DNA from 2 places in the Streptosporangium sp. NPDC050284 genome. Region 2 is predicted to be linked to the other one. Evidence: riboswitches for the same ligand, from Rfam matches in the RefSeq annotation. Region 2 holds a riboswitch; the other holds the start of a gene.

Region 1 (7,281 bases), on a different contig from region 2:
CGACTCCGCGCTCATCACCCAGCACCTGCAGTTCTCGCTGCCCTACCGCGCGGTCATGTCGGGGACGGTCCGCCCAGAGACGCTCAACCGACTGCTCGACGCCCTCGCCGTACTGCTCGTACGGCTGCACATCAGCGGTTTCTACTGGGGCGACTGCTCGCTGTCGAACGTCCTGTTCCGCCGGGACGCGGGCTCCTTCGCCGCCTATCTGGTCGACGCCGAGACGGGCGAACTGCACCCCATGATCAGCGAGGGGCAGCGGCTGTACGACATCGAGGTGGCGCACACCAACATCTTCGGCGAGATGCTCGACCTGGAGGCGGGCGGGCTGCTGCACTCCTCCATCGACCCCGAGCAGGTCGCCGACTCGGTCTGCCGCCGCTACCACCGTCTGTGGAGCGAGCTCACCTCCGACGAGATCATCGAAGAGGTCGACTGGCACATGATCGACCAGCGGATCCGCCGGCTGAACTCCCTGGGGTTCGACGTCGCGGAGATGATGGTCCGCCGCAAGGCGGGCACCGGGCGGCTCATCGTCAGGCCCAAGGTCGTGGACGCCGGGCACCACCAGCGCAGGCTGCTGCGGCTCACCGGCCTGGACGTGGAGGAGAACCAGGCCAGACGCCTCCTCAACGACCTCGACTCCTTCCGCGTGTCACACGGTCTTCGCCACGAGGACGAGGCGATCGTGGCCCACCGCTGGCTTGCCGAGGTCTTCCAGCCCACGGTGCAGGCCGTCCCTCAGGAGATGCGGGGCAAGCTGGAGCCCGCGCAGTTCTTCCATGAGGTGCTCGACCACCGCTGGTACATGTCGGAGGAGGCGGGGACCGATGTCGGCCTGCCCGCCGCGGTGAATTCCTATGTGAAGAACATTCTCATTTTCAAGCCGGACGAAAAGGCACTCATCGCCGAGGACTAAAGGGTTGATTTCCATCCGGGGTGCATAACTTCCCCTCGGGGTGGTGAATCCTCCCCCTTCTCCCATGAAACCCCCAGTCGGAGAGAGTGGTTTCCGAGGGTTTTCCCTACGCTGACCGGGCGACGTTCGAAGTCGTCGGCAAGGGAGAGCACGTGCTCGGAATCGAAGACTGTCTCACCGAGGTAATGGCCATCCCCGGGGCCCTGGACGCGATCCTCATCGATCAGACCAGCGGGACCGCGGTGGCCGCCGGCGGTGCGAGCCGTCACACCGACGTGGAGAGGTCGGCCGCGGGGCTGAGCGAGACCCTGCGCGCGACGCTCGACGGGCTCGCCGTCACCGTGCCCGGCGGCACGGTCCGGATCAACGACATGATCGTGACCACGGACGGCGGACACCATTTACTGAAGCCGCTGGAAACGCCGTTCGACGGCCCGCTCGTCATTTACGTCAGGCTCGATCTGGAACGCTCGAACCTGGCACTGGCCCGCCACCGCCTCCAGGCCCTTTCCGGCCGCCTGATATCGACGTGAGCCCATGCCCAGCGTCGAGAACATCCTCAGCGGGCTCGCCGGCGACCACGCCACCGGATCCCTGCGGCTCGGCAAGGCGGGGGTCATCTACCTCACCGACGGCCGCGTGACCTACGCCGAGAGCGCGTCCGCCCCTCGGCTGGAGGACCTGCTGGGCGCCTGCCGCGGCATATCCGCCCACGCCGTACGGCAGGTCAGGCAGGCCACCACCCGCAGGCGACCGGACCCCGCGCCCCTTCCCGAGCCGCGGGAGTCGCGGGAGCCCCAGCCGACGGGCGGCGAGCGGCTGATCGTCCAGGGCCTGCTCACCAGGGGTGAGCTGGAGTTCTGCGTGCTCAGCACGGTGCTCGACGCCGCGTACTTCCTGCTGCGGGCCACCGGGCACCGGCCCAGGTTCCGGCGGGGAGAGCGGCACTGGCTCGGACCGCAGTGGTACTTCGACGCGACCGGCCTGCTCCGGGAGTGCGAGCGGAGGAAGGCGCAGTTGGAACAGATCTGGCCGTCCGCGGAACTGGACACGCTCCCGGTCGTCCCGGTGGAGCGCATCGACGCCCACCGGGTGGTGCTGAGCGCGCTCCAGTGGGAGGTGCTCGTCGGCGCCGACTCCGTCGCGACCCCGGCCGAACTGGCGCGCAAGCTGGGCCGTCCCGCGTACTCGGTACTGCTCGCCGTACGACAGCTCGCCTCCTCCGGGCTGCTCCGCGTCCCGGAGCCCGGTCCGGCCGAGGCCCCCGCCGCGCCGGACCCGCTGCCCAGGCGGACGAAGGGCGCCACGGAGATCCCGGCGGCCGGGACGGGCTCCGTGGAGACGTCGGAGCGGATCCCCAGGGCGAACGGGGACCCGGCCGACGTCAACCTGCTCATCCGGCTCAGGAACGCATTGGAGGCAATGACTTGAGCCCGGTCACATGCCGATAAGGCTACGGACGCTGAAGTTGATCGGAAGGAGGATGCCGGTGGAACTGCGCGAGGAGATACGCCGTGAGATGGCGATGCTGCGAGAACGCGTACCCGACGTGGACGGGAGCATCGCGTGCAGTGTCGACGGCCTGACGATAGCCAGCGACCTGAGAAACGACATCGAGCAGACGGGCGCGCTCTCCTCCGCGGTGCTCGCCCTGAGCCGCCGGATGACGGGCATCGCCGGCAAGGGCGCCTTCGAGGAGACGCTGATCTCCGGAACCAACGGCTACGCGGCGTTCTACGCCGCCGGACCCAAGATCGTTCTCACAGTCCTGGCACGCCCGGGGACCAATCTCGGGCTGCTCAGGCTGGAGGGCCGCAAAACGGCGGACAGACTCGCCGCCGTCAGCTCACGCACATCGATATCCCAGTGATCGGAGACAGTAATGGGCAACATGGACATCTCGCTCAAGGAGATGATGGCGATCGACGGCGCCATCGGCGCGGTCGTCGTCGACTACAACAGCGGAATGGCGCTCGGCGCGCTCGGCGGGTCCAAGGACCTCGACCTCCAGGTCGCGGCCGCGGGTAACACCGAGGTCGTCAGGGCGAAGATGCGGACCATGGAGTCGCTCGGCCTCAAGGACGGCATCGAGGACATCCTCATCACGCTCGGCACGCAGTATCACGTGATCCGCCCGATCTCGGGCCGGAGCGGTAAAGGGCTGTTCCTCTACCTGGCCCTCGACCGGAGCCGGGCCAACCTCGCGCTCGCCCGGCACAGCCTGCGCGGCATCGAGGAGAAGCTCGAAGTCTGATCCTCCGCTGCGGTTCGCGCCCCGACAGGCGCGGACCGCACCGGAACCCTCCGCACCTCGGGGACGGTGACGGAGGGGTCGGTTCTTCTGGGCCGCCACGCCGCCGGGGACGGTGGCGGTGGCGGAGGCCGGTTCTTCCCGGCTGTCGCGCCGTCGGGGTCAGTTCTTCTCCGCGGCCACGCCGTCGGGGACATGCTCGGAGACGTGCTCGACCATGACCTTGGGCTTGCCGAGCCAGGGCCGCGCCTCGGCACTCACCAGCTGGGTCTGCAGGCCGATGCCCAGCTTCCTCGCCATCGCGAAGACGGTCGTCGGCGGCTGGGCCGGGCTGGTGTCCCTGCGGTTCCACGCGCCGGTGGAGAACGCGACGGGGTGGTTCTTGATCCCCGTGCCGTTGCCCCACTTGGTGACGACGTACTGGATGTCGATGTGGCCCATGCCCCCGTTGCCGTCCACGCCGAGTGTGCGGGAGTTGAACGTGCCGCCGGTCAGGTCGGCGAAGGTCTTGGCGTCGATGTCGATCATGATGCCCCGGTTGGAGGGGGTACCCGGGCCGCGGTCGCCGACGAAGAACTTCGCCTTCTTGCCCTTGTAGAGGACGTATCCCTCGGTGAACAGGGGCCAGCTCGGGCTGGCGATCATGCCCTTCTGCATCGGCTTGCCGCTGGCGGGCAGTCCGGTGTCACCGGCCCGGCCCGAGGAGTCGTCCCAGAAGTAGGAGGCCGTGGTCGCACCCTGGAGGAGAACGGCCTCGGTACCGGCGGGCGCGGCGGCCGCGGGGTCGTTCGCGAGGCGGGTGGAGGCGGGGGCCGCGGAGGCGGGAAGCGCCAGGGCGACACCGCCGGAGAGGAGAAGGCTCGCGGCCGTGAGGGCCGCGGCGAGGCCGCGCCCGAGGGAGGTGTTCCTGTACGAGGGTCGCTCGCCCGGACGGGGCTTGTTCAGGTCGTTCTTGTGCATACCAAAGGAGGGGTGCATGGAGAAAGGGCTCTTTCACGAGGGAACGGGGCGGCCGTGTGCGAACACCGAAGGGGTGCACCGGCGGGGACGCGCTCATCGGAAAAGGTGGCGTAGTCGGATCAGCCGATCGCTACGCGGAGCACGGTCCTGAAGATGCCGCGATCAGGCGCGGCGGGTCGAGGGGCGGGGGGCGGCGTGAAAGTTCAGGTGGTCGGTGCGGACAGTGGGTCCACCGACGTGGTGACGCGGTGATCCATGAGGGGATCTCCTCTCCATCTCGTCTACCGGGTTAGCTGACGGGTTCGGGCGGTGGAGTTGCCCTACCGCCGCGCGTTCGCGGCGGATTCACCCCGGAAAATTGGTTCCCCGGCTCCGGAGCCCTGCGGGCCCTCGGGATTCGACGTCGGCCGGCCGCCTCCTCTTGTGAAGGGCAGGTCGCCAACCGATAACAGTGGACACTACCCACCAAATCGGACAAAGCAAAGCAAACACCACGAAAAACCCAGAAGATCTACCTAAAAGCTTCAAGGAAGCCCCATCGATCGCCCCGCCAGGTCGGCACCCGCCCTACCAGCGAGAACGCCTTCCCCATGCCGTCATTCGCCGCGAGAACCCCCGCCCCCGGACCCGCGCGGGGGCCTCCACCGGCGGCCGACAGCCCGTCCCGCCGGACGAAGCTCCTCCCCGAGATCCGGGATGGGCCCCCGGGTCATCCCCGTCCGGTCAGTCCCACCAGAACGACCAGGCGTTCCTGCCCTTGATCTGCTCGGCGTAGTCGATGAGGGTCCCCGCCCCCTGGATGATGCTGTCGGGACAGAACGTCCAGTGTTCCGCCGCGACGTGCAGGGCGTGCTCGGAGGTCGTCGGAGGCGCGGCGACGCTGAGGTCGAGGGTGTTGAAACCCATCCCGACCACCCGCACCCCGAACCTCTCCTCCCAGCTCCGTACGACGGCCGCGAGCGGGACCATCCACTCGTTGTGGTTCAGGGCGCCCTGCCAGCCCATCACGGCCAGGGCGTCGGCCCCGCGCTCCACCGCGACGAGCCCGAGCGGGGTCCTGCGCTCGGCCACCAACCCGGCGTACCAGTCGGCGACCACACCGGGATCGGCGGCGAGCCTTCCCCCGGGCGCCGGGCCCGGACACTCGGGACCGTAGGGGTCGAGAAGTTCGAGCTGGTCCAGGGTCGCCCTCGCGATCCAGTCGGACCACACCTCGGCCATGAACGCGGCGGCGTTGTAGTTGTCGATCTGAGCGGCGGTGTCAGGGGCGATCTGGCCGGCCGACCAGGGCTGGACGGAGTCCTCCAGCAGAACCGGCCACAGGCCCGACTGCTCGTGCTGAGCCCTCAGCCGGGCCCAGTACTCGCCGGAGACCGTCACCTCACTCAGCCAGAACGCCGGACGGCGACGGACCGCGAGCTGAGCGTAACCGGGGTCGGGCCACACCACGTCCCCCGGCGGCAACTCCACCGAAAGCCTCCTGCCCCCGTCCCCCTCACCTTCGTGGGCTCCTTCTCCCCCATCGGCGAACAGCTGGCCCAGAACTGGCGGGAGTCTCTCACGCTCGCAATCGCTCATCTCTACCGATCCGATCCTGACCACGGATCAATTTTGGCCTGTCAACCATCCCGAGGGACAGTTCTGCCCTGGTCCAGGCAAAAATTATCGGTACAGAGGGGAACAGGGCCGAGCGGGTGCCACCCCTCAACGCTCAACGAGACCGTTCGGGGCTACAGGCCGCGTTCGCGAGGGCGCCGTGAGTCTCGGGGTAATGGGCGGGCCCACGAAGCCGGAGAGCTAAGGCTCGAAGAGCACCAGGGGGTGGCGCCGCGTCATCTCCAGGACCACGCGGCACACCTCCCCCGCCCGTGGGAAGACCGCGTTCATCAGCACGAAGTCCTCGCCCACGGTGAGCGGCTCGGACCACGGTGAGGCGCCGTAGTTCTCGACGGTCAGGTCGGGGAAGAGCGCCGTCAGCTCCTCGTAGAAGGCCGCCACCTCCGGGCGGGGCTCACCGGGTGCGGCTCCGCTCTCGTCCCAGGCGAGATATCGAAGAAGGGCCTCCCGCGCGGTGATCGGCCCGGCCGCAAACCAGACCCCGAGATCAAAGCTCACACCATGTCCTCGTCGTCCTCGTCGTCCTCGTCGTCGCCTGCCCAGCCGTCGAATCCTACGTGCCCGGCGGACGCCTGATATGCGCGAACGGCACGGAAAGATCGACGCCCGAGATGCGCGACCGGTGCGGAAGGATCGACGTCTGGAATGCGCGACCGGTGCGGAAGGCGGACACCTTTATATACGCGTATATACGCGACCGACGAGGAGGGGCGGTGGGGGCCAGGACAACACGGAAAGGGTGCACGCGTGCCCGTGGAGCCGGTTCTGTCAGTGGCGGGCCGTACCCTGCTGGCATGATCATTATCTCCGGCTGGATCCGTGTCGCCCCCGATGCCCGTGACGACTACCTCAAGGGATGCGTGAGCGTGATCGAGCAGGCCCGCGCCGCGTCCGGCTGCCTCGACTTCACGCTTGGCGCCGACCTCGTGGACACCGGCCGGATCAACGTCTACGAGCGGTGGGAGTCGGAGGAGACCCTCGACGCCTTCCGAGGTTCCGGGCCGAGCGACGACCAGGAGACGATGATCCGCGATGCCGAGGTGTCTCGCTACCAGATCTCCGGCGTCGGCCCCGCCTGAGCGGGGTCGACACCACCAGGGAGGGGGATGGCGACGCGGTTCAGGGTCCGGGGTCCGGGGTCCGGCAGACTGGACATGACAGAAAGGGGTCTCGTCATGACCGACAAGCCCATCCTGGAGCCCAGCCCCAGTCACCCGATCACGATCACGCCGAACCCGGCCCGGATCGTCGTCTCGGTGGCAGGCCGGGTGGTCGCCGACTCGCGGAGCGCGTTGACACTGCGGGAGGCGGCGTACCCGCCGGTGCAGTACATCCCGATCGCCGACGTCGACCGCTCGCTGCTGGAGCGGACCGACACCGCCACCTACTGTCCTTTCAAGGGCGACGCGAGTTACTACACCGTCACGGTGGACGGGAAGCAGGCGGTGGACGCGGTGTGGTTCTACGAGTCGCCGTATCCGGCCGTCGCCGAGATCAAGGACCACGTCGCCTTCTATCCCGACCGGGTCGACTC
Region 2 (7,281 bases):
CTCCCTGGACAGGGTGGGCGAGGAGTCCCTCGCCGCGTGGAAGCGCGACGTCGACCTCGGTGACCACGTTGGCATCGAGGGCGAGGTCATCACCTCCCGCAGGGGCGAGCTGTCCATCCTCGCCGACCGCTGGGCGATCACGTCGAAGTGCCTGCGCCCGATGCCGGAGAAGCACGCCGGGCTCACCGACCCCGAGGCGCGGGTCCGTCAGCGCTACGTCGACCTCATCGTCAACGACGAGGCCAGGAAGATGGCCTACACCCGCAGTGCCGTGGTCCGGGCCGTCCGCGACTTCTGGCACGAGGAGGGTTACCTGGAGGTCGAGACGCCGATGCTCCAGCCGATCCACGGCGGAGCCACGGCCAGGCCCTTCAGGACCCACATCAACGCGTACGACATGGAGCTCTACCTCCGGATCGCGATCGAGCTCTACCTCAAGCGGCTGGTGGTCGGCGGCCTGGAGAAGGTCTTCGAGATCAACCGCAACTTCCGCAACGAGGGCGCCGACTCCACCCACAACCCCGAGTTCACGATGCTGGAGGCGTACGGCACGTATCTCGACTACAACGACATCGCCGACCTGACCCAGCGGATGATCCAGAAGGCCGTGCTGGCCGCCCTCGGCCACTCCGTCGTCGTCCACCAGGGCCAGGAGGTCGATCTCGGGCTGGCGAAGTGGCCGCGGATCACCCTGTACGGGTCGGTCTCCGAGGCGCTGGGCGAGGAGGTCACCACCGAGACGCCCCTGGAGCACGTCCGTAAGCTCGCGGACGCGCGGGAGATCCACTGGGACGCCAAGTGGGGTCAGGGCAAGCTGGTCCAGGAGATCTTCGAGGCCCTCGTCGAGCACACGCTCATTCAGCCCACGTTCGTCATGGACTATCCGCTGGAGACCTCCCCGCTGGCACGCAACCATCGGGACAACCCCCTCCTCACCGAGAAGTGGGACCTGATCGGCTTCGGCACCGAGCTGGGCACCGGTTACTCGGAGCTGAACGACCCGGTCGAGCAGCGCCGCCGCCTCACCGAGCAGTCCCTGCTCGCCGCGGGCGGCGACGCGGAGGCCATGCAGCTTGACGAGGATTTCCTCACGGCCCTGGAATATGCGATGCCGCCCACCGGTGGCATGGGGCTCGGGATCGACCGTCTCATCATGGCCTTCACCGGCAAGAACATTCGCGAGACCATCCTGTTCCCGCTGGTCAAGCCGACCGCCTGAGCCCGGCGAAGGGCGACACGCAGGGATCTTACGGTGGCGGGGGGGGGGGGGGGCCCCCCCCCCGCCCCCGCGCGGGGGGGGGGGGGGGGGGGGGGGGGGGGGGGGGGGGGCCGCCGCGGCCGGGGGGGGGGGGGGGGGGCGGCGCCCCCCCCCCCCCGCGCCCGCCCCCCCCCCGCGCGCGGGGGGGGGGGCCCCCCCCCCCCCCCCCCCCCCCCCCCCACGCCGTTTTCATGCGGTGTCGCCGTGAGTGCCACGGGGCCGACGCCGGGACGGACGGGACGAGATCGGCGGCCGGGACGAGATCGGGGGGCCGGGAACGGCCGTCGCTCCCATGGGCCCACGTAATGTCGGCCGCCTTTCCGTGTGGGGCGGAAATCCATTTCCAGCACGTCCAATATCGCTTTCGCGTCCCACCGTCATCGCGTGATACTTCGCGAATGTCGTGAAGCTGCTTCCTTGACCCTCATATTTCCGTATTTTTCGTGGTGTGTCGTCAAGGTAGCGGATGGTCGTGCTGGCCGAAGAGTATCGGGAAGAGATCGGTTTTTACCGAAAAATGTGGGCGGTCCGGATCTCCGGAGGACCGGCTCCGACGTGCCCGGCGAGGCGGGGACCCCGCAAAATCTTGTTCTGCCGGGACTTCGATCGCCGCAGCCAGGGGTGCCTACCGGCTCGCGCCCAGGACGGGTCATGACATAGCCGCAAAGGCACTGACATATCATGAGTACTTCATGTAGCGCCTACTATGTCAATACTGGACGCGCGCTATGAAGAGCAGAACTTGACGACCTTTGAACGAGGCGTTTACCGTTCCTGGCGGACGGTATTCATTTCCGGCGTCTCGCACCCGGTTTCCAGAGTGGGGGGAGTGACTCTTGGTGGCATATCCAGAAGTGGATTCACGCCATGGCGACGGCCCTCTGGGCATGAGCGATATCGGTCTCAGCGATGACGACCTCGTGCTGCTGGCTGAGCTCGCCAAGGGTGTCACGGTTGATCGAGTGGGGCGTCGCCTCGACATCAGCGGGCGGACCGTCAGGCGCAGGCTGAGAGGCATCTGCGACCGCATCGGTGTCGCCACGGCGATCGAGGCCGTCGCCTGGGCCGCCCGCCGTCGCCTGATCTGACACGGCACCGCACGCGTGCCCGGCAGGTCGGGCCGGGCACGCGTGCGGGCAGGAGGGCGGGGCGGGGCACGCTCAGGCGGCGATGCGGACGCCTCCGACGAAGGGCCGGTTGTCGATCGTGGTGATGTGGACGACGTCACCCGTCCGGGGCGCGTGGACCATCAGACCCGCGCCGATGTAGATCCCGACATGGTGCAGGTCGCTGTAGAAGAAGACCAGGTCTCCCGGGCGCAACTCTTTCCTGGAAACGTGGGTGCCGGCGGTCCACTGGTCACCGGTGTAGTGCGGCAGGCTGATGCCGACCTTCTGGTAGGCCCACATGACCAGCCCGGAGCAGTCGAAGGAGTTGGGACCCTCGGCGCCCCAGACGTACGGCTTGAGCTGTTGGGTGAGCGCCCAGCGGGTCGCCTCCGCGGCCTTGCCGCTGCCCACGATGGGCACGTTGGTCTTCACCCGGGCGCCCCTGTTGCCGACGGCCCTGGCACGCACCTCGCTGAACAGGTCGCTCTCGACCCGCGCGACCAGACGCTCGATCTTGGTCCGGTTGCCGTCGATCTCCGCCAGGAGCTCCTTGACCTCCGCCGTCCTCGCCTTGGCGCCGGCCTTCGCCCGCTCGGCGGCCTCGATCGCCCGGGCGACCTGGGCGACCTCCTCGCTCTGCTGCTGCTGGAGTGCGTAGTTGGTGGTGGCCTGATCGAGGAAGGTGTCGGGGTCCGTCGCCTGCGTGAAGGCGAGCCCGGAGTTCAGGCCGCCCGACATGTAGGTGCTCTGCGCCAGGAGGGTGGCCTTGGTGCGGCGGGAGGCCAGCTCCGACTCGCTCGACGCGAGGATCTTCTCGGCGCTCTCCGCGGCCCGCTGGGCCTGCCTGAGCTTGACCCGCTCGCCGTTGTATCGCTCGGCGAGGACGCCGATCTCCTCGTGCAGTTTCTCGGCCTGCTTGGCCAGCTGCTGGAGGCTGGGTTCGGGGTCGGCGGTGGCCGCGACCAGCGGCGTGCCGAGAGTGAGGGTGGCGAATGCCAGGCCGATGACCGCCATACGGCGGCGCAGCCCGCGCGGCGCGCGTTCTCGACGGCGGGCGTCGTCGCCCGCGTTCTTTCCTCCGCGGTCGCGCTCGCGCTTCACCAACGGGCTCCTCTCCTCGGCCGCCTACCGGGTTAGCTGACGGGTTCGGGCCGGAGGCAGCCCTACCGAGTGCGCCGGTGGCACTCGGATTCACCCCGAAGGACGTGGTGGGTCCCCGGTTCCCCGTGGTGGGGGATTCGGCGGGTCAGGCTTTTACGTCTCTGACATCGAGCACGGAGATTAGTGCACCCGTGGTTCCTGCTCAACCAGAACTGCGAATTCAGTGGAGGTTTCGCAACCGAAGTGTCACGGAAAGATCACACGCCAATATGATCAACATGGCCATTACGCTGCCTTTACCTCCCTGGTGGGGGCGTGGCGAAGGTCTTCCCAGGTCCGGGACCGTACCAAAGGTGAGCTGTGGCACACGTGAGATGCCGCGCGCCCAGTGTGGTAAAGCGATTACCGGCGGTCATGTGAGGGGGGTGTGCCGCGAGTTAAGGAGGAGCCGTAATTGAAGACCGGTGAGGACGTACGCTGAACGGTCATGGAGCAGCTTGCTGAGCATTCTCCCGTGCCGGTCGTGCGCACCCCGAGCGGCGGGGAGCGACGCGCGGGACCCGAGGGGGCGGAGCCTGACCCGCCCCTGCCCGAGGCGATCAAGGTCGCCGAGGTCGTAGAGGTCGCCGAGGTCTCGGTCCGTCGTGCCCGGACTCCGGACGTCCGCGCGATCAGGCGGCTCGTCGACACCTATGGCGGCGTCGGCCCACGCCTGCTGGAGAAGGCCACCGTCACCCTGTACGAGGACGTTCAGGAGTTCTGGGTCGCCACCGACAAGGAGGGGGCGGTCATCGGCTGCGGGGCTCTCCACGTCCTCTGGGAGGATCTGGCCGAGATCCGCACCGTGGCCGTCGATCCGACCCGTCGCGGGATGGGAATCGGCCACCGGATCGTCTCCGCCCTCATCCGCACGGCCGCGGAGCTGGGCCTGCGCCGGGTCTTCTGTCTCACCTTCGAGGTCGACTTCTTCGCCAGGCACGGTTTCCGCGAGATCCAGGGCACGCCCGTCGCCCCCGCGGTCTACGCGGAGCTTCTCGCCTCCTACGACGAGGGTGTGGCGGAGTTTCTCGATCTGGAGCACGTCAAGCCCAACACCTTGGGAAACACCCGGATGCTGCTCCACCTGACACGTGAGCCCGACTGTGATGACTTTAGAGCTGACTGATCGGAAAGGTGACTGTCGATACCTATGTCGATACCTTGTGCAGCAGCAAGCATGTGCGTCTGACATTTGCCACATGCGCAGTCTAAGTGAGGTGACGCGGTGAGCACCGGACAGCCGCCGTATCCACAGGATGATCCCGACCGCGATCGCACACCGTCGGGGCACCCGGATTACGGACAGCACAACGCGGGTCGAGCCGCTGGCGAACTCGATCCCGACGTAACGGTCATGGGATATCGGTCGGAGGCCTCACAGCCGAACACCGGCCCAGGACAGAGCCAGCCCGGCTACGGCCAGGGTTACGGGCAGCAGGGCTACGGCCAGCAGCCCGGTTACGGGCAGCAGGGGTACGGCCAGCAGCCCGACTACGGGCAGCAGCAGGGTTACGGCCAGCAGGGTGGGACAGGGTCGTACGGGCAGCAGCCGGGCTATGGCCAGCAGGCGTCCCAGCAGCAAGGTTACGGTCAGCAGCCCGACTACGGGCAGCAGCAGGGTTACGGCCAGCAGGGTGGGACGGGGTCGTACGGGCAGCAGCCGGGCTACGGCCAGCAGGCGTCCCACGAGCAGTCCGGCTACGGGCAGCAGTCCCAGCCCGGTTACGGCCAGCAGGGTTACGGCCAGCAGCCCGGTTACGGGCAGCAGGGTTACGGCCAGCAGCCCGACTACGGGCAGCAGGGTTACGGCCAGCAGGGTGGGACGGGGTCGTACGGGCAGCAGCCCGACTACGGCCAGCAGGGCTACGGCCAGCAGCCCGCGTACGGGCAGCAGGGCTACGGTCAGCCGTACGGCGGTCCTCCCGGGGCGCCCGCCCCGCTCGCGGAGTGGTGGCAGCGTCTCCTGGCGAGGCTCATTGACGTGATCATCCTGGCGATCCCGGGGGTCATCGTCACCACGGTGTTGACCGCGATGCTCGTGACCGCCCCCACCTTCAACGGCACGACGGTCACGGAGGGGAGCGGGACCTTCCTCGCCACGCTCCTCGTCGCACTGATCAGCGCGTCGATCTACATGGCCTACGAGTTCCTCATGCTCAGCAGGGGCGGCCAGACGGTCGGCAAGATGGTCATGGGCATCAAGGTCGTGCCGGTCGGCGGCGCCCTGCCGCCCGGTGGGCTCGGCTCCGACATGGCGGTCAAGCGCGCCGGGGTGTTCTTCGGCCCGCAGTTCCTGAGCTGGATCCCCTTCGTGGGCTTCGTCTTCAACATCTTCAGTCTCGTGAACGTCCTGTGGCTGCTGTGGGACAAGCCACTGCAGCAGGCCCTGCACGACAAGGTGGCGGGGACGGTCGTCGTCAAGATCAAGTAGTCCCCTGAATAACGGGGCCGGCGGTTCAACCGCCGGCCCCGTTTTCGTGCGCGGGTGAGAAAACGGGGGTCCTTAGGGGCCCGTAAGAGGCTCGGGGCCGAGGGGTGCGGAAGCCTCAAAACCATTTGCCGCGCCCTGAGCAACGCGGGGGAAGTTATGACCGACTCTCGACCCGCTCGCCGGAATATTCGCGTACGTTGCCCACAACGGGCTCACGTCCGCCCCAGGTGTCCTATGAGGGGTCAATGCCGGATCCGTCCCCGTCGGGGGTTCGCGCACTACTCGCCGAATGGCCGGTGCCGCGCGCCTCCGGCATCCTCGGTGACCCCGCGCCGGATTCTCTTCTTCGCCTTCCGCCGTGTGTTCGGGGCAGCCGGTGAAGTCCTTCTTACGGATCCGGATCGGGGCGCCCGGTGTTGGCGAGGTTGTCTGAGGAGTGCATCGCGTTTGGTGGTTATACGGTCTACGACTATGTACTCCGTGCCGGAGTGGGTCGTACTCTTGGCAAGAAAGTGTTGAAGATCCGTCTTGTTCCATACACTTGTGTCACATCGGTTCACACCGGGGTGATGAAGCGAGCGGCTCCCCGTCCGGGCGTTCTGCCGACGGAGGGCATTCTCGCGATGAAGTCACCGGCGGCGATCTCAGGCTCCATGGCAAGGTGTTGTTCATCCCGGCGGACAGCCCCTTCAGCAGGGACTTCGTCGCCGGGAGGTCGATGGTGCGGCGGCGCGGAAGCCGTGCGGCATTGGTATTACGGCGACGATGATGATCACCTGATGGCCCCCCTGGTTTTTCCTCGTGCCTTTACGACCACAACCGGTAAGAGAGCTGGAGAGAAGCATTAGGCTGGAGGAAGACGGCATGGTCGCCCCTGTGACGCGTGTCGCCGGTCGGTGGCGCTATGGTCATCCATGGGCGGTTCCACCGATCGGGCGCGCCCGCGAGGCCCGGAGAGCCGCCGCCATATTTTCATGGTCCCCAGAAAGCCACCCACGGTGCGGAGCGAGGACGAATGTACGACGTATTGTCCGCGTTGATACCCCCGGCGGTCGTCGGCGGGGCCTTCATCTTCGGAGTCGTCAAGCTACTTCGGAGTGAAGCCGCCGGCCGACGTCCGGCAAAACGGCCCGACCCCGAGTCGCAGAAGAGCTGATCCACGGGAGGCTCGACCGGTGAGTCTCGGTTGCCTGTGAGAATCGCCGAGCTCCTGGAATTGCCGCTCTTCGATCGCGGGTATATGTTTAGCTTGCGAATGAAACAATACTCCGCGAAAGGATTGTGTAGATGGCCAAGCAGATCCAGGAGATTCTCATCGACGACCTCGATGGGGGCGAGGCCAA

The links. A riboswitch is a leader RNA that binds a small molecule or an ion and turns the genes downstream of it on or off. The one in region 2 is predicted to bind cyclic di-AMP.
Region 1: it holds a riboswitch for cyclic di-AMP, as region 2 does, so the genes downstream of both, ACIBH4_RS14510 (hypothetical protein) here and ACIBH4_RS31480 (NlpC/P60 family protein) in region 2, are expected to answer to the same signal.

What each region holds. Positions count from the first base shown of each region.
Region 1 is NZ_JBITIZ010000005.1:267,032-274,312, reverse strand. It holds gene ACIBH4_RS14535 (DUF4032 domain-containing protein) at 1-919, shown strand, start outside; gene ACIBH4_RS14530 (roadblock/LC7 domain-containing protein) at 1,072-1,452, shown strand; gene ACIBH4_RS14525 (hypothetical protein) at 1,457-2,350, shown strand; gene ACIBH4_RS14520 (roadblock/LC7 domain-containing protein) at 2,409-2,789, shown strand; gene ACIBH4_RS14515 (hypothetical protein) at 2,802-3,173, shown strand; gene ACIBH4_RS14510 (hypothetical protein) at 3,333-4,148, opposite strand; cyclic di-AMP (ydaO/yuaA leader) riboswitch at 4,394-4,543, opposite strand; gene ACIBH4_RS14505 (DUF4253 domain-containing protein) at 4,854-5,600, opposite strand; gene ACIBH4_RS14500 (hypothetical protein) at 5,928-6,245, opposite strand; gene ACIBH4_RS14495 (antibiotic biosynthesis monooxygenase family protein) at 6,542-6,826, shown strand; gene ACIBH4_RS14490 (DUF427 domain-containing protein) at 6,923-7,281, shown strand, end outside.
Region 2 is NZ_JBITIZ010000016.1:107,026-114,306, forward strand. It holds gene lysX (bifunctional lysylphosphatidylglycerol synthetase/lysine--tRNA ligase LysX) at 1-1,219, shown strand, start outside; gene ACIBH4_RS31475 (LuxR C-terminal-related transcriptional regulator) at 2,146-2,346, shown strand; gene ACIBH4_RS31480 (NlpC/P60 family protein) at 2,419-3,468, opposite strand; cyclic di-AMP (ydaO/yuaA leader) riboswitch at 3,474-3,621, opposite strand; gene ACIBH4_RS31485 (amino-acid N-acetyltransferase) at 4,067-4,633, shown strand; gene ACIBH4_RS31490 (RDD family protein) at 4,862-5,938, shown strand; gene ACIBH4_RS31495 (Lsr2 family protein) at 7,226-7,281, shown strand, end outside.